Regions from separate parts of the Bacillus sp. SRL543 genome, predicted to be linked through region 2. Evidence: riboswitches for the same ligand, from Rfam matches in the RefSeq annotation. Region 2 holds a riboswitch; each other region holds the start of a gene.
What was found. Region 2 has a riboswitch for S-adenosylmethionine ahead of metK (methionine adenosyltransferase). Riboswitches for the same ligand answer to the same signal wherever they lie in the genome.
Positions count from the first base shown of each region.

Region 1: another riboswitch for S-adenosylmethionine. It lies ahead of AC4E8B_RS04305 (sugar ABC transporter substrate-binding protein); the one in region 2 lies ahead of metK (methionine adenosyltransferase).
Region 3: another riboswitch for S-adenosylmethionine. It lies ahead of AC4E8B_RS20485 (methionine ABC transporter ATP-binding protein); the one in region 2 lies ahead of metK (methionine adenosyltransferase).

Region 1 is NZ_OZ481794.1:813,038-817,285, forward strand. It holds gene AC4E8B_RS04300 (S8 family peptidase) at 1-1,571, shown strand, start outside; SAM riboswitch class I at 1,839-2,003, shown strand; gene AC4E8B_RS04305 (sugar ABC transporter substrate-binding protein) at 2,146-3,228, shown strand; gene AC4E8B_RS04310 (sugar ABC transporter ATP-binding protein) at 3,294-4,248, shown strand, end outside.
Region 2 is NZ_OZ481794.1:3,846,690-3,850,937, forward strand. It holds gene asnB (asparagine synthase (glutamine-hydrolyzing)) at 1-760, opposite strand, end outside; gene metK (methionine adenosyltransferase) at 1,093-2,292, opposite strand; SAM riboswitch class I at 2,724-2,902, opposite strand; gene AC4E8B_RS19600 (thiol-disulfide oxidoreductase DCC family protein) at 3,007-3,375, opposite strand; gene qoxA (cytochrome aa3 quinol oxidase subunit II) at 3,740-4,248, shown strand, end outside.
Region 3 is NZ_OZ481794.1:3,999,151-4,003,398, forward strand. It holds gene AC4E8B_RS20470 (carboxymuconolactone decarboxylase family protein) at 1-73, opposite strand, end outside; gene AC4E8B_RS20475 (MetQ/NlpA family ABC transporter substrate-binding protein) at 221-1,069, opposite strand; gene AC4E8B_RS20480 (methionine ABC transporter permease) at 1,085-1,753, opposite strand; gene AC4E8B_RS20485 (methionine ABC transporter ATP-binding protein) at 1,746-2,771, opposite strand; SAM riboswitch class I at 2,964-3,073, opposite strand; gene AC4E8B_RS20490 (O-acetylhomoserine aminocarboxypropyltransferase/cysteine synthase family protein) at 3,180-4,248, opposite strand, start outside.

The sequences.
Region 1 (4,248 bases), 1.9 Mb from region 2:
ATACTGGTGTAAACAATCAACATCCTTTACTTGAATCCCTTTATCCTCCGAATAGTTTGCATAGTATTGATCCATCGTCACCAACTACTGGAGATTCTATAGGTCATGGTACCGAAGTCGCTGGGATAGCGGGTTATGGGGATTTAACAAACATATTATATAAAGGTGAGCAAATAGAGTTAACAAACCATTTAGAATCTGTAAAAATTCCTTTAGGTGGTACGGGTACAGAAGAATTATGGGGTGGAACAACAATAAATGCTGTAAAGGTTGTAGAAGATGCAAATCCCAGCTATAAAAGAATTTTTAACATGTCTATTGGAGCAACACATGAGGATACACTTAACGGCAAACCAACATCATGGTCATCTGCGGTCGATTCAATTTGTTATAATGATGGAAATGGCAGATTAATGACAGTTGCTGCTGGTAATGTACAACCTATTGATAAAGTAGGATATCCTACTAGGAATTTAGCATCTCAAGTTGACGATCCTGCACAAGCATTAAATGCAATAACGGTTGGGGGTATTACCAATCTAATGGAGTCTCCTCCACTTACTGGTGATTATGAAGGCTACGAAGTACTAGTGAGTAATGAAGGAATTTCACCTCATAGTAGAACAGGCCCAGCAAGGTTTGCAATTAAACCAGAGGTTGTCCTTGAAGCGGGAAATGTCCTTGTAAATGAACCACTTTGGGAATGGGATGTTTTAGGTCTAAGTTTGCTCTCTACTAGTAAAAATTTTATCGATAATTTATTTGTAAATACTGCACAAACAAGTATGGCAGCTCCTCAAGCAGCCAAAATGTTAGCAACTATATGGTCGTACAATCTTAGATATTTACCTACAACTATTAGAGGTCTTTTAATTCACTCTGCAAGTTGGTCTGATCAGATGAAAAAACAATTCCCTGAAAAGATTGATAGATTAAGAGCATTTGGCTATGGAGTTCCTAACTTAGAACTTGCTTGTAAGTCTGCTAACTCCGCTGTAACTCTTATTGCAGAAGATAATATTAAGATAGGCTATGAAAAAGTAGTTAAGGGGAAAAAGAATAAAGTACGAGACATGAACTTTTACAGGATTCCATGGCCAGAAGAGGTCCTTTTAGAGTTAGGGTCTACTGAAGTGGAGTTACGTGTAACTTTATCTTTTTTTATAGAGCCTAATCCAAAACATTATACTAAAGCGTACGAAGGTGCTTCGTTATCTTGGGAATTACAAGGCCCTGCAGAAAGTGATGATGAATTTTTTAAGAGAGTAAATAAAGATCGAAGAGATGGGGATGAAAAAGGATTTAAAAGTGGCATTAGCTGGGATGTTGGTTCTGTTGCTCGGAGCAGGGGAACAGTACAATCTGATCGATGGACAACAACTGCTGCAGAGCTTGCAAGTTGTGGATATATAGCCATTTTTCCGAAGCATGGGTGGTGGAAAGACAAAGTAAAAGAAAGACCTACCCCTTCAATTGATTATTCATTAATTGTGTCAGTAATAACAGACGATGAAACTGTAAACCTTTATGTTCCAATTGAAAATATGGTATCTGTTGATATTGACTGGTAAGTGCAAATTCTAAATAATGTACAACGTTTTAGGAATTAAGGGCCTGACCCCACAATATATACTTGTTAAAGCTTTTAAGTGTGTGAGGTCAGGCACCTAATCCTACAACATCTCTTTTCGCTAATCACTGCTTATCTTAAATTTCAGGCCCAGTTCCACATGTACTCCTTTCATAAAAATTCACAAAATTAAAAAAACATATTGCGTACATTTAATTTTGATGATAATATTCAGCAAAGGTAATCAAGATTAATAGCAAGCTTTCAACTCTTATCGAGAGCAGGCGGAGGGATTTGGCCCGATGAAGCCCAGCAACCGACCGTAATTCCGTTGTGAAACGGGGCGCAGCAAGATTTGCGCCGGTATGTAAATACCTTTAAGGCACGGTGCTAATTCCAACAGAGGAGATTTTTCTTTTCTGGGAGATAAGAGGTGTGGAGATTCGATAGATAATCTTCAGCCTCTTTCTCTACGTAGAAAGAGGCTTTTTTATGTCATAAAAGGAGTGATATACAGGTCAGCATCAAAGGGTTTAAAGCAAAAGCATAAAAAAAAACAATAATGGAGAGAGAAAATGAAGAATAAAAAATGGAGCTTTCTATTAAGTATTTTTGTCGTTATCCTGCTTACAGCAGGGTGCCAGCCAAAGACAGGCGTCAGCACCGAGGGAGAGGCGGCGGCCGATAAAACCAATGGTGAAAACCAGCTTGCCGATAAAAAGATCGCATTAATTATGCAGCAAAATCTTGGTACGTTTTCTGCTCAATATATTGACGGTGTGAAGGAGCAGGTTACGAAATTCGGCGGAACTACCACAGTTTTTACTTCTGATGGTGACCTGGCGAAAATGTCTTCAAACCTGGACGCAGCGATCAACCAGGGATTTGATGCTATTTTAATAGACCATGGCACGAAAGAAGCATTGGCGGCCGGAGTCCAAAAGGCGATCGAGAAAGAAATTCCGGTCGTTGCCTTTGACGCAGAGGTTAGTGAACCGGGTGTGACCGTGCTTGAACAGGGTGATCAGCAGATGGCAAAAAGCACTCTTGAGAGACTGGCTGAGGACTCAGATGGAAATGCAAATATCGTTAAGATATGGGTAGCCGGCTTTGCGCCGATGGAGCGAAGACAAGTTGCCTATAAGGAATTCCTTGAACAGAATCCGGGGATTAAAGAGGTCGCCGCATTTGGAGCAGCGACGCAGAATACAGCATTGGATACTCAGTCACAAATGGAAGCCATTTTAAAGCAGTATCCGGAGAAAGGGCAGATTACAGCGGTTTGGGCAGCATGGGATGAATTTGCCAAAGGAGCGGTCCGTGCTATCCAGCAGGCCGGCCGGACAGATATCAAAGTGTACGGAATCGATATGAGTGATGAAGACCTGCAAATGATTCAGGACAAGAATTCTCCTTGGGTGGCATCTGCAGCTGTTGATCCAAAGGATATTGGCAGAATACAGGTTCGCTATGCCTATCAAAAATTATCCGGAGAAGAGACTCCTGACAATGTTAAATTAACACCGGTGTTCGTATCAAAAGATGACCTCCCGGAAGAGCAAATCACAACCACGGAGCTGAATGAATACGTGGAAGGATGGGGCAACAGCGACCAGGGATATACCGAAACCCTGAAGGAATTGGAAGAAGGGAAATAACAGAGGGACATTAGGCAGCCTTAGGTTAAAGGCCGCCTGATGTTTTCCTTTTTAAAGGAGGCAGCATGATGGGTGCATCACTACTTGAAATGAGAAATATATCCAAGAGCTTTGGTGCAGCAAAGGCTTTGAAGGGAGCTGGACTGCATTTGGCCTCTGGAGAAGTACATGCTTTATTGGGAGCCAATGGTGCGGGTAAAAGTACGCTAATTAAAATTTTGGCGGGTGCTTACAGCCATGATGAAGGAGATATTTATATTAACGGAAAGCCAGTCACTATCCATTCACCAAAAGAGGCGAAGGATTTGGGCATCCACTGTGTTTACCAGGAGGTGGATACAGCACTGGTGCCGCAGCTGACAGTGGCGGAGAATATTCTGCTTGATTCCTTTGCCGGGGGAAACCGTTTTTTCGTCTCAAAAAAGGAGCTGAAGCGAAAAGCAGAAGAAATTCTTGCTCTCCTGAATGAAGAGCAAATAGTTGTAGACCAATATGTCTCTGAGTTGACCCTCGCTCAAAAGCAAATGGTACTGATTGCTAGATGCCTTGTCAAAGAGGCGGGCATCATCATTTTGGATGAACCGACTGCCCCGCTGTCGATCGAGGAAACAAAGTATCTTTTTAACGTTGTGAGAAAGCTGAAGGCGCAGGGGATGGGCATCATCTTCATTTCCCACCGGCTGCCGGAAGTATTTGAAATAAGTGACCGGATTACCGTCATGAGAGACGGTGAAACCATTCAGACCTTTAAAACAACACAAGCTACCCATCAGGAAATTGTCGAGGCGATGCTTGGCAAAGACATTCAAATCACAGAAAAACAAAAAACGGTACCGGGGAAGAAACTGTTAGAAGTCGATGGGATAAGTGATGGCGGGTTAGTGAAAAATGCCAGTCTTTCGGTTTCAAGAGGAGAGATAGTAGGAGTCGCAGGGCTGGTTGGAGCAGGAAAAACAGAGCTGGCACGAATTTTGTTCGGCCTTACGAAAACAGAATCAGGTGAAATGAAGATGAATGGGG
Region 2 (4,248 bases):
GCATATGCATTTTAACAGAGTCGAACAGAACATCCTTGATTTCTTTCACAAATTCCGGCTCAGACTTCCGGACAGGCTGGAAGGATGCTTTCCAATAGCGCTTGATATCCATAGGAGAACCGATTTTCTTTGTAAAATAATGGCCAGGCTCAAGCTTGTGGATGCCTGCAGACATGGTTTCCGGCTCCGGAACGAACTGGTATGTCAAATAGTGCTGGAGGGACTCATAATTGAGGACGTCGTTTTCCAGCGCCATCAGGATGCTTTTCTTTTCAGAAGCAAAGAATGTTTTCCCGTCATTATCAAGGTAGAAGAAAGGCTTGATGCCAAAAGGATCCCTGGCACCGTATAAGGACTGCTCCTGCTTATCCCAGATGACAAATGAAAACATCCCGCGGAGCTTCTCCACCGCTTTTTCCTTCAGGTGGCTGTAGAGCGCAATGATTACTTCTGTATCAGAATGCGTCTCAAATGTCAGGCCTTCTTTTAAAAGCTCTTCCCGGAGCTCCACATAATTGTAGACTTCTCCGTTAAAAATGATCCAGTATCTTTCATTTTCATAGGTAAGAGGCTGATGGCCGCATTCGATGTCAATGATGCTCAGGCGGCGGAAGCCGAACTGAATATGCTCATCATGATAGTAACCTGCATCATCAGGTCCCCTGTGGGTAATGATATTATTCATATTTTCAAACTGCTGTTTTTGCGCATCGTTCAGAACTTGCGCATTTTCATGGACACAGCCGATAAAACCGCACATTATGTAGTTCACCTTCTTCAATTTAGTCACAATCCCATTCCGTCTAAAAACAGCCAGCGGAAGGCATTCATGCCAGCGCAGTCTTTGACCGGCCAGCCATAATTTACAATAAAACACATTGTTTTCCCAAAAAACATACTCTCTAATACTACCACTAAACACAAAAAAATGGCACTATCAACATGAAAAATGGGTCCGGGAAAAATTAGGCATTTACCTGAATTATTAACATATCAGCAGGCCGTTAAACGCTTCTGTCACATTAGACGGAATAGAAAAAAAGCGGGAGCTGCCTATTTCAGCACTCCCGCTTTTTTATGTTCATATCATATTTATTTCCCAGCCTGCTGGCTCAATGAGTCTGCTTTATCTGTGCGCTCCCATGGAAGGTCAACATCTGTACGGCCGAAATGTCCGTAAGCTGCAGTCTGCTTATAGATTGGGCGGCGCAGGTTCAGCATATTGATGATGCCTGCCGGGCGAAGATCAAAGTTATCCCGGACAAGATCGACAAGCGTATCTTCGCTTACAGTCCCTGTTCCGAAGGTATCTACTGAAATGGAAACCGGCTGCGCTACGCCGATTGCGTAGGCAAGCTGGACTTCAACCTTATCAGCAAGACCGGCAGCGACGATATTCTTCGCTACATAGCGGGCTGCATAAGCTGCTGAACGGTCAACCTTTGTAGGATCTTTGCCGGAGAATGCGCCTCCGCCGTGGCGCGCATATCCGCCGTAAGTATCAACAATGATTTTGCGGCCAGTCAAACCTGCATCGCCTTGAGGTCCGCCGATAACAAAACGGCCTGTAGGGTTGATGAAGTATTTAGTATTTTCATCGATCAGTTCTTTTGGAACGACCGGATTGATGACATGTTCTTTCAGGTTGCGCTGGATTTGCTCCAGGCTGATTTCTGGATGATGCTGTGTAGAGATGACGATGGTATCGATGCGCACAGGCTTGTCGTTCTCATCATACTCAACAGTCACCTGTGTCTTGCCGTCCGGACGGAGGTAAGGAAGAATCTCTTCTTTGCGTACTTCTGTCAGGCGGCGCGACAGTTTATGTGCCAGGGAAATCGGAAGAGGCATAAGCTCTTTCGTTTCGTTGCAGGCAAAGCCGAACATAAGGCCCTGGTCTCCTGCGCCGATTGCTTCGATTTCTTCATCCGACATTTGTCCTTCGCGTGCTTCAAGCGCCTGGTCAACACCCATTGCAATGTCAGCTGACTGCTCATCAATGGATGTCAGTACGGCACAAGTTTCGGAATCAAAGCCATATTTAGCACGGGTATAGCCGATCTCCTTGATTGTTTCACGGACAAGCTTTGGAATATCAACATATGTAGATGTTGTAATTTCACCTGCAACAAGCACTAGTCCTGTTGTAACAGATGTTTCAGCAGCAACGCGGGCATTTGCGTCTTTTGCTAAGATAGCGTCTAAAATAGCATCAGAAATCTGGTCACAGATTTTATCCGGATGACCTTCAGTAACTGATTCAGAAGTAAACAAACGGCGTTTATTTGACATCTGATTTCCTCCTTATTTATAAGAATAGAGTGAGGTTCTTATCCGGCGCTACACCTTATTCTTCCCCTCGGATTGATACGGTACTCATTCCCTAAGTAGTATTGAATAAACATGGAGTTTTTATCCCGCTCTCGCGTATGCATTGCTTCACAATCTGCATAACCGGCTGGTCCTGTCCCCCGGGACCGCAAGCCTTCAGACAAGTGCTGAAAGAGCAGGCCGCCGCTGATGCAGAGAACCGGTCAAAGGCATTATATATAAGCCAGGCACAATCAGATTGTATGATTTTATCCTGTTAAATGCATAGCCCTTGTAAATCAGCTTTATGCAAAAACTTCCATAATATGCAATTAAAAGACTTCCCTCAAAATGCAAAATAAAAAACCTTCCCAAAGTGAAAAGGTTGAAAGCAAAATGATTCGCGCCTTTCACTCTTATCGTTCAAGGAATTCTTCCTTGCGTCAGGTTAGCACCTTTGCTAAAAACAGGCCATCGCTGGCTGTAATTTGAACCGTTATGCTCTTTTCAGCATATATCCGTTTTCAAAAAGCATCATTAGCAGGTTGCTGGGTTTCATCGGGCCTGTCCCTCCACCAGCTCGGGATAAGAGAGTATCCGTTCAAGGTAAAATCATAACGTACAGATGTAGTGGCGTCAATCATTTTCTCCACTATAGCAAGAACAATTTTATATTGTCTCATATATGGAAATGACTCAGAGGGAACAGCTGCCATCCTTGCATTTCTTCCTAAGCAGTTTATGCCTGTTCCGTGCAATCCACCTGTATGCCGGAACCCCGGCAGCAGATGCCAAAGGAAGATGCATACAGAGCCCTAAAACGAAGGTAAGGGGGAACAGCAGCAGCAGCCTTCTGACTGCATAGAAACCCTTCAGGACCTTTTTTTCAGGTGTTATAATATGAAGCTCTTTCCTCAGCTCCCTGCTGCTGAATTGAAGCTCTCCATGTTCCTGTTCATATTTTTGCAATGAAACCCACTCTACCCGATGAAGCAGGTCAAGCTTCCCGAAAGATTTCTTCGTCATTTGGCAAAGCTGGCAAGTATTGTCGTAAAGGGCAATCATTTTCACATTACCATCTCCCGCCTGTAGTCGTTCATCTTATTAAATTTTACCATACCTTTCAATCATTCTTAAAGCACGATAAACTTATATCTATATAATATATGTTTCAATGAATATAATGCCTTCCCTCTTTATCTCCAGCAGCGTTCACCGCTTTAAGCACCCCCTTGAATTTGTGTTGTGCAAATAATATGCCGCAAAGTTCGGAAAGAATTTCTATCTTCTTGAACAATTTGTGACACCTTTCACATTCTATTGAATTACCCTATAAAATTGCTTATGATGATAACAGATTGTGAACTATGTAACATATACACTATTTTTATGTTATTAAACTTTCAGCCAGTGAGAAAGGGGCTTATCCATGAAAAAGAAATATTCTTTGCTTTTAGGAATATTTACAATCATTACTATTCTATCAGGCTGTGAGCCGCTGATGGTGCTGGATCCCAAAGGTCCTCAGGCTGCCGTCCAGGCAAAAGACATTATTCTGTCAACGGCAATCATGTCTGTCATCGTCCTTGTGGTTTTTGCCATGCTTGCTTACATGCTCTATAAATACCGCTCTTCGAAGCAAAGCAAGGATTATGAACCGCCGCATATTAAAGGAAACCTGCTCGTCGAAGCGGTCTGCGTCGGAATCCCTGTCCTGATCGTCATCTTCCTTTCAGTCGTATCCACTCAGAGCAACTATAAAGTGGAATCAGCACCGACAGGATATGGCGACAAAGAGCCTTTAGTCGTATACGCATCATCTTCCAACTGGAAATGGCATTTCAGCTATCCTGAAGAAGATATCGAAACAGTCAACTATCTATATGTACCGACTGACCGCCCGCTTGAATTTAAGCTCTATTCATACGGACCGATCAC
Region 3 (4,248 bases), 150 kb from region 2:
ATGTGCCAAGGCCCATTTTATAGTCATGAAGAGCTGCTTCGATTGAATTTGATGGTTCGTGTGAATGCTCCATTCGTGTCCACTCCATTCCTTAAATCTTTAACACAGTTAGTATGTTTTATTTTCAGAAATGCTATGCGGGATGAAATGGAACCGCATGTGCTGTTTTTTGGCATAAGAAAAGGCAGCCTGCATTTTAAGCGGCTGCCTTTTTCTTTTATTACTCAGATACAGGAACAACTGCACCTTCATATTTTTCAAGGATGAAGTCCTGGATTTCTTTAGAGTGGAGCACTTCTACAAGCGCCTTGACGGCTTCTTTATCTTCATCGCCGCTATTAACAGCGATTACGTTCACATACGGAGATTCCTTGTCTTCAATCGCTATAGAGTCTTTGATCGGGTTCAGGCCTGCATCAATGGCATAGTTAGAGTTGATCAGAACCGCATCGCCTTCATCATTGTTGTAGATCTGCGGAAGGAGGGATGCTTCATATTCTGTATCAAACTCAAGGTTTTTCTCGTTCGTTTCAATATCATCGATTGTTGCCTTGACTTTGTCGACGCCTTCTTTAAGAGTGATGAGACCTTCTTTTTCAAGCATAGTCAGGATACGGCCGTGGTCTGCAACTGAGTTGCTCATCAGGATTTTCGCACCATCCGGAAGCTCATCGAGGCTTTTGTATTTCTTTGAATACACACCGATCGGCTCAATGTGAATTCCGCCGGCATTGACGAAATCATAGCCGTTCTCTTCAATTTGCGCCTCAAGGTAAGGAATGTGCTGGAAATAGTTTGCATCAAGTTCGCCAGAATCAAGTGCTTGGTTAGGAAGGATATAATCCTGGAATGTTACGACTTCAAGCTCAATTCCCTTTTCTTCCAAAAGAGGCTTTGCTTCTTCAAGGATTTCTGCGTGAGGGACATTTGAAGCTCCCACAGTCAGTTTGGATGTTTCTTCTTTCCCGCTGTCCGCATTGCCGCCGTCAGCATTATCTTCAGAAGTTCCGCAGGCAGAAATGACGAGCGCTACGGCAAGTGCCAATACAAGTGATAACCATTTTTTCATTAGTTAAGTCTCCTTTTATCGTTTGTCTAGTTTAGAAGTTATTATGTCTCCAATGACTTGGATAATAAACACAATCAGCAGGATGATGATGGTCGCCATCAAGGTTACATCAAAGCGGCTCCGCTGGAAGCCCTCCAGATAAGCAAGGTTCCCGAGGCCGCCTGCACCGATGACTCCGGCCATTGCAGTGAAGCCCACGAGTGAGATCGCTGTAACAGTAATGCCTGACACAAGCGCCGGCATGGATTCTGGCAGGAGCACCTTAAAGATGATCGTGCTCGTCTTTGCACCCATTGACTTAGCTGCTTCAATGACCCCTTTGTCAATTTCCCGCAAAGCAATTTCCACCATACGGGCGTAAAAAGGGGCAGCTCCGATGATCAGGGCCGGCAAAGCGGCATTTTCTCCAATCATGCTGCCGACAATAAATTTCGTGAACGGGATCAGCAGGACGATCAGGATGATGAACGGGATGGACCTGAATACATTGACAAACGCTGCAATAATTTTATTGATGAGTGCATTTTGCCAGATGTTCCCCTTGGAGGTAAGGAATAGCAGCAGACCAAGCACAATTCCCAATACGAATGTTACCAGGACAGAGATGCCGGTCATATAGAGCGTTTCATTCGTTGCTTCCCACATCTTATCCCAGTTTACATTTGGAAAGAATTCACTAAGCATTTGAAATCACCTCCACGCCAACTTGCTGTGCATGAATATAATCAATCGCTTTGGCAATTTCTCCAGCCTGCCCATCAAGGTGGATGAACAATGTGCCATATGAGCCGTTTTGGGTTTGTGATATTTTCCCCTGAAGGATATTTACAGTCACCTCAAAGGAACGGATCAGATTTGTGATGAGCGGCTGTTCGGCCGACTCCCCGACAAAGGAAAGCTGCACAACCTGGCCGTGCGGATACAATCCAAGCAGGGCCTCTGCAGTTTCTTTTGTTTCTTCAGGTTCTGTGACCTGCTGGACGAATCTTTTTGTGATCTGCTCGCGCGGGTTTTTAAACACTTCCAGAACGGGGCCGATTTCCACAGCCTTTCCGCCTTCCATGACAGCCACCCTGTGGCAGATCTTCCTGATTACGTGCATTTCATGGGTGATCAGTACAATCGTCAGCCCAAGGCGGTGATTAATGTCCACAAGCAGATCCAGAATTGAATCCGTTGTCTGCGGATCAAGCGCCGAGGTTGCCTCATCGCACAAAAGCACCTTCGGATCATTGGCAAGCGCCCTGGCGATGCCTACGCGCTGTTTCTGACCGCCGCTAAGCTGTGAAGGATAAGCATCCTCACGGCCGTCAAGACCGACCAGTTTGATGAGTTCGGTTACTTTTTTTTCTCTATCCTGGCGAGGCACTCCCGCAATTTCAAGCGGGAATGCAATATTGTCCCTCACAGACCTTGACCAGAGAAGGTTAAAGTGCTGGAAGATCATGCTAATTTCCTGACGGGCTTTTCGCAGCTCCGAACCTCTGATTTTTGAAATCTCCCTGCCGGCTACCGTGACCGTTCCTTCTGAGGGAAGCTCAAGCCCATTCAGCATCCGGATCAAGGTGCTTTTTCCTGCACCGCTGTAGCCGATCACTCCGAAGATTTCACCTTCCTTGATTTCAAGGTTGACATCATCAACCGCCTTGACCGGACCCTTTTTTGACGAATATATCTTTTTAACATCTTTTATTGAAATCAATTGCCGTATTCACCTCTTTTATATCCAATTAGACAAATGGCTTTACAGAGATTTATGTTCTGCCAATCCTCTTTAGAGTAGTTTCCTGAAACCAGGTTAAGATTATTCCATAAGCTTAAGACAGGAAATTTTCCTGTAAAAATAAAAATGCCTTCCTGCAGGTGAGCAGAAAGGCATGATGGAAAAACCTTTCTCTCATCTGCCAAAGCTAAAAAAGCTTTGTGTGAATTGGCACCATTTCAATAAACATTGACGGTTGCCGGGCTTCATCGGGCACATCCCTCCACCTCTCTTGATAAGAGCTACTTTATATGAAGTTCATTTTCATTCATTAGCCATTTTTAAATTACGAGTGCTATCGTATCACGGATAAAAAAGGGTGTCAACAACAAAGTTTAACACTAAAATTTACCGGCTGGTTCCTGAAGTTTCTGCTTTTCCTGCAAGTGATTGGCTTCCTGTTGCGGCTTCAATTGCCTGCTCCAGATCCTCAATCAGGTCTTCGGCATTTTCTATGCCAATGGAAATCCGGATCAGGTCCTCCGGCACCCCCGCCGCCTTAAGGCCTTCTGAATCAAGCTGCTGGTGAGTGGTGCTGGCAGGATGGATGATAAGGCTTTTGGCATCGCCGACGTTTGCTACATGGGCCCACAGTTCCAGGCTGTTGATCAGCTTTGCCCCGGCTTCCCGGCCGCCCTCGATTCCAAAAACAGCCACAGCTCCGGCTCCTTTAGGCAAATACTTGTCAGCCAGTGCCTTATCAGGATGGTCTTCATCTCCCGGATAAAGCACCCAAGTCACAGCAGGGTGATTTTTTAGATACTCTGTCACTTTCTTTGTATTGCTGATATGCTCTTTCATCCTCACATGCAGCGTTTCAAGACCGAGGGTGAACTGGAATGCGTTCTGCGGGCTGAGTGCAGGCCCCAGATCCCTGAGCAGCTGTACCCTCGCCTTGACGATAAAAGCAGCCGCACCGATTGCTTCGCTGTACACCAGGTTATTATAGCTTGGATCCGGCTTGGTGAAGCCCGGGAATTTGTCTGAATTCCAGTCAAAACGGCCTGCGTCTACTATGACGCCACCCATTGTCGTCCCATTTCCCAGAAGCCATTTTGTCGCTGAATGTATCACAATATCTGCGCCGAATTCAATCGGCCTGCAAAGATATGGCGTGGCAAAGGTATTGTCAACAATCAGAGGAATGCCGGCATCATGGGCCACTTCCGCCACTTTCTCAATATCGAGGACCTTTAGGCTTGGGTTTCCAATTGTTTCTGCAAATACAGCTTTTGTTTTTTCTGTAATAGCGTCCCTGAAATTTTCCGGATCTTCCGGATTGACCAGTTTTACATTGATCCCATACTTAGGAAGGGTGACGGCAAATAAATTATATGTTCCTCCATAAAGGTTTGATGCTGCTATAATTTCATCCCCCGCCTGGGCAATATTCAGGATGGCAAGAGTGATGGCTGCC